One region of the Zoogloea oryzae genome, then DNA from elsewhere that is predicted to be linked to it. Evidence: predicted binding sites of a transcription regulator. Region 1 holds the regulator's gene; the other holds the start of a gene.

Evidence for each region. Region 1 encodes sigma-54, which starts transcription at its own class of promoters, with help from an activator protein. Its sites were predicted from a motif close to TGGCACGCTTNCTGCTNA; they were not measured.
Region 2: QQK25_RS06355 (CmpA/NrtA family ABC transporter substrate-binding protein) is a predicted target of sigma-54. The motif match lies at 1,487-1,504, and genes of this name have one in related genera.

Annotation. Positions count from the first base shown of each region.
Region 1 covers NZ_BSPX01000024.1:32,602-34,801, reverse strand. Annotated here, with positions in the region: gene hpf (ribosome hibernation-promoting factor, HPF/YfiA family) at 1-260, opposite strand, end outside; gene QQK25_RS09715 (RNA polymerase factor sigma-54) at 277-1,734, opposite strand; gene lptB (LPS export ABC transporter ATP-binding protein) at 1,750-2,200, opposite strand, start outside.
Region 2 covers NZ_BSPX01000013.1:8,719-10,918, forward strand. Annotated here, with positions in the region: gene QQK25_RS06355 (CmpA/NrtA family ABC transporter substrate-binding protein) at 87-1,343, opposite strand; gene QQK25_RS06360 (ANTAR domain-containing response regulator) at 1,770-2,200, opposite strand, start outside.

The DNA of each region.
Region 1 (2,200 bases):
TTCAGAACCTGGCGGTCGAGCTTGTCGGTCAGGGCGTCGATGGCGGCATACATGTCGGCATCCTCGCTCTCGACGTGGATGTCCTTGCCACGCACGTGAACGGTGACTTCGGCCTTCTGACGCAGCTTTTCCACCGAGAGGATCACGCCGACGCTGGTGACGTTGTCGAAATGACGGATCACGCGATCGAGCTTGGAGGAAACGTATTCGCGGATGGCCGGCGTAACTTCGACGTGATGCCCCGTGATGTTGAGGTTCATGGTTCTTACCTTTCTGTCAGATGGTTTTGCGCAGACTGACCGGCGGGATATCGAGGGACTCGCGGTACTTTGCGATGGTCCTGCGTGCCACGACGATACCCTGCTGGCCCAACAACTCGGCAATCTTGGCGTCGGACAAGGGTTTCTTCTTGTCTTCCGCGGCTACCAGCTGGCGAATCAGCGCCCGAATCGCCGTCGAGGAAGCCGCCCCACCGGTGTCGGTGGCGACGTGACTGCCGAAAAAATGTTTGAACTCGAAAATGCCTCTTGGTGTGGCCATGTACTTCTGGGTGGTCACCCGCGAGACGGTGGACTCGTGCAATTCCAACTGTTCGGCGATTTCACGCAGTGTCAGAGGGCGCATCGCCACATCGCCATAATCGAAGAACTGACGCTGCCGGTCAACGATCGCTTGCGACACACGCTGGATGGTGTCGAAGCGCTGTTGAACGTTCTTGATGAGCCAGCGGGCTTCCTGCAGGTGATTGGACAGGGAGCCACTGGCGCCGCGGTTGTCCCGCAGGATCTGGGCATAAAGCTGGTTGATGCGCAGCTTGGGCATCGCGTCCGGGTTGAGGTTCACAACCCAGGTGTTGCGCACCTTGCGGACGATGACATCCGGCACCACGTAGCGGATGTCGGACTGGGCGAAGCGGGCGCCGGGCCGGGGGTTGAGGTCGAGGATCAGGGCGTGGGCTTCGCGCAGCTCGTCGTCGGTGCAGCGCAGCGCGCGCTTGAGCTTGAGGTAGTCGCGGGCGGCGAGGAGCTCGAGGTGTTCGGCGACGATGGCCAGCGCCAGCTCGCGTTCGCGGCTGGGCGGCAGGGCGCGCAGCTGCAGGCCGAGGCATTCGCCGATGTCGGCGGCGCCGATCCCGCAGGGGTCGAGGCTCTGGATGTGGCGCAGGGCGATCGTGAGGTCGTCCAGATCCACTTCGAGTTCGGGCGGCAGCAGCGGCAGGAGGTCTTCCAGGGCCTGGCTGAGGTAGCCGTCGTCGTCGAGGGCCTCGATCATGAAGCGGGTGAGGGCCCGGTCGCGGTCGGACAGCTGGGTGAGGGCGATCTGGGCGTCCAGGTGGTCGCGCAGGGTGGTGACCGTGGCCTGGAGATCCTGGAAATCGTTGTCGTCGTCATCGTCCCGCGAGCCGCTGCCGGAGCCCTGCCAGTCGCCGCCTTCGGCGAAGTCGAACTCCCGGTCGGTGTCGCGTTCGCGCTGGTCGGATTCGCGGGCCTGCTCCTGCTCGCGCTCCTGGGCGGCCTCGCTGCCGGCGGGGGCGGCCGGGCCAGGGGCTTCGAGACGGCTGGAGCCGAGGTTCGACTCCGGCTCGTCCCGCTCGATCATCGGGTTCTCGAGGAGGATCTTCTCGATCTCCTGGTTGAGCTCGAGGGTCGATAGCTGTAGCAGCTTGATGGACTGCTGCAGCTGCGGGGTGAGCGCGAGATGCTGGGAGAGTTTGAGCTGGAGGCTGGGCTTCATGACAACAATGATGCCTTAAAGCCGGAAGTGCTCGCCGAGGTAAACCTGACGGACCTGTTCATTCCGGACGATCTCTTCAGGGCGGCCGCTGGCCAGCACTTCGCCGGCATTGATGATGAAGGCGCGGTCGCAGATGCCAAGGGTTTCGCGGACGTTGTGGTCGGTGATGAGCACGCCGATCCCTTTTTCCTTGAGGAAGCGGATGATCTTCTGGATGTCGATCACGGCGATCGGGTCGACGCCGGCGAAGGGCTCGTCGAGGAGGATCAGCCGCGGGTCGGAGGCGAGGGCGCGGGCGATCTCGCAGCGCCGGCGTTCGCCGCCGGAGAGGGAGATCGCGGTGTTGTCGCGCAGGTGTTCGATGCCCAGTTCGCCGAGGAGCTGCTCGAGGCGCTCGGCCATCTCGGTCTTGGTGAGCTTCTGCAGTTCGAGCACGGCCTGGATGTTCTCGGCCACGGTGAGCTTG
Region 2 (2,200 bases), on a different contig from region 1:
GTGACGGCGGGTGAGCCTGTCGGGTTGCGTGCGGGATTGAATCGGGGTTTGGGGTGGCGGGCCGGTGGTGCCGGCCCGCCCGCCGGTCAGGCCTTGATCTTGAAGCTGGCGGCGTACTTCTTCGGGTCCTTGCCGTCCCACACCACGCCGTCGATGAGCTTGGAGGTGCGGAAGTCCGACTTGGGCACCGGCGCGCCGACGATGCTGGCGGCCTGCTTGTAGAGCTCGGTCTTGTTGATGGCCTTGGCCACGGCGAGGTAATCCACGTCCTGCTTGAGGAGGCCCCAGCGCTTGTGCTGGGTGAGGAACCACATGCCGTCCGACAGGTAGGGGTAGTTCACCTGGCCGTCGTTGTAGAACTTCATGTAGTTCTTTTCGGACCAGCTCTTGCCCAGGCCGTTTTCGTACTGGCCAATCATCCGGCTGCGGATCACATCCACGTCGGTATTCACGTAGCTCTTGGCGGCCACCGTCTCGGCGGTCTTCGAGCGGTTGGCGGCGCTGGCGTCGATCCACTTGGAGGCTTCGAGGATCGCGCAGATCATCGCCCGGGCGGTGTTGGGGTACTTGGCCGCAAATTCGGCGGTGGAACCCAGCACCTTCTCGGGGTGGTCGGTCCAGATGTCCTGGGTGGTCACGGCCGTAAAGCCGATCTTGTCGACGATGGCGCGCTGGTTCCAGGGTTCGCCCACGCAGTAGCCGTCCATGTTGCCGACGCGCATGTTGGCGACCATCTGCGGGGGCGGCACGACGATGTTCTTCACGTCCTTGAACGGGTCGATGTCGTGGGCGGCCAGCCAGTAGTACAGCCACATGGCGTGGGTGCCGGTGGGGAAGGTCTGGGCGAAGGTGTATTCCTTTTCCTTCTTCGCGATCACCTTGGCGAGGGAGGCACCATCCACCGCGCCCTTGTCCTTGAGGCCGTTGGAGAGGGTGATGGCCTGGCCGTTGTTGTTGAGGGTCATGAGCACGGCCATGTCTTTCTTGGGGCCGCCGATGCCCAGGTGCAGGCCATACACCAGGCCGTACAGCACGTGGGCGGCGTGGAGTTCGCCGTTGGCGAGCTTGTCGCGCACGCCGGCCCAGGAGGCTTCCTTGCTGGGGGTGATCTTGATGCCGTACTTCTTGTCGAAGCCCATCACCGAGGCCATCACCACCGACGAACAGTCGGTCAGCGGGATGAAGCCGATCTTCACCTCCTCGATCTCCGGCTTGTCCGAACCGGCAGCCCACACACCACCCGCAGGAATCATCGTGCCCATTGCCGCCATACCTCCGAGGCCAGCCCCAGCCTTGAGAAAGCCGCGGCGGGAAAGAAACTTGTCGTCGAATTGCTTGCTCATCGCTCGCCCCTGATCGTGAAATCGAAAATTCAAAAAAAAACGGGCGCCACATCTCCCCGCAATAACCCGCGAGGGGATGGACGCCCTTGTCCAAGTGAGATCGCCTGATCAAGTCGGGCCGCCGTTGGTCCGACAACCAACATTTAGCGAGGACCGTGCCAGTATTTTTAATTCATTGATTTGTATAACAAAGATTGTTTTGGGTGAATTCCTACCCCCTTTTGGGTAGTTGAATCACCCCTTTCTGATGCACTGTTGCAGTGCAACACCCGCCGGTTTCGCACCACGCCGGATCATCCGGCCGCAACGCACGGCAGCCTCCTGGGCGCGGCGGGCGTTTCAAAGGGATTCGGGGCAGAGCCGCCAACGCGCCTCCGCCCCGAATCAAGGCCCCGCCCGCGGGGCAACTACCACTTTCGGATTACGTCACAGCAAAAGGTTAGACATGTCGATCACGTCCTGGGCCACGTCGGCCAGCTTGCGGCCCCGCTCCATCGCCAGTTTGCGCAGCGCGTGATAGGCCGCGTTCTCGTCGAGGCCGCGGGCTTTCATCAGCACGCCCTTGGCCCGGTCGATGGTGATCCGCTCGGAGAGCTTGCGGGTGGCGTCGTCGCGCTCGGCGCGCATGTGCTGGAAGGCTTCGAACTGGGCGATGGCCACCTCGACCACCGCGTCCAGGCGCGCAGGTGACACGGAATCAACGACATACGACGACACGCCGGCCTTCACGGCGCGGCGGATCATCTCGGAATCGGCATCCTGGGAGAACAGCAGCACCGGGCGCGGGCAGTCCCGGTTCATGATCGCGAGGTGTTCCAGGGTGTCCCGGCTGGGGGAATCGGCCTGAATGAAGATCA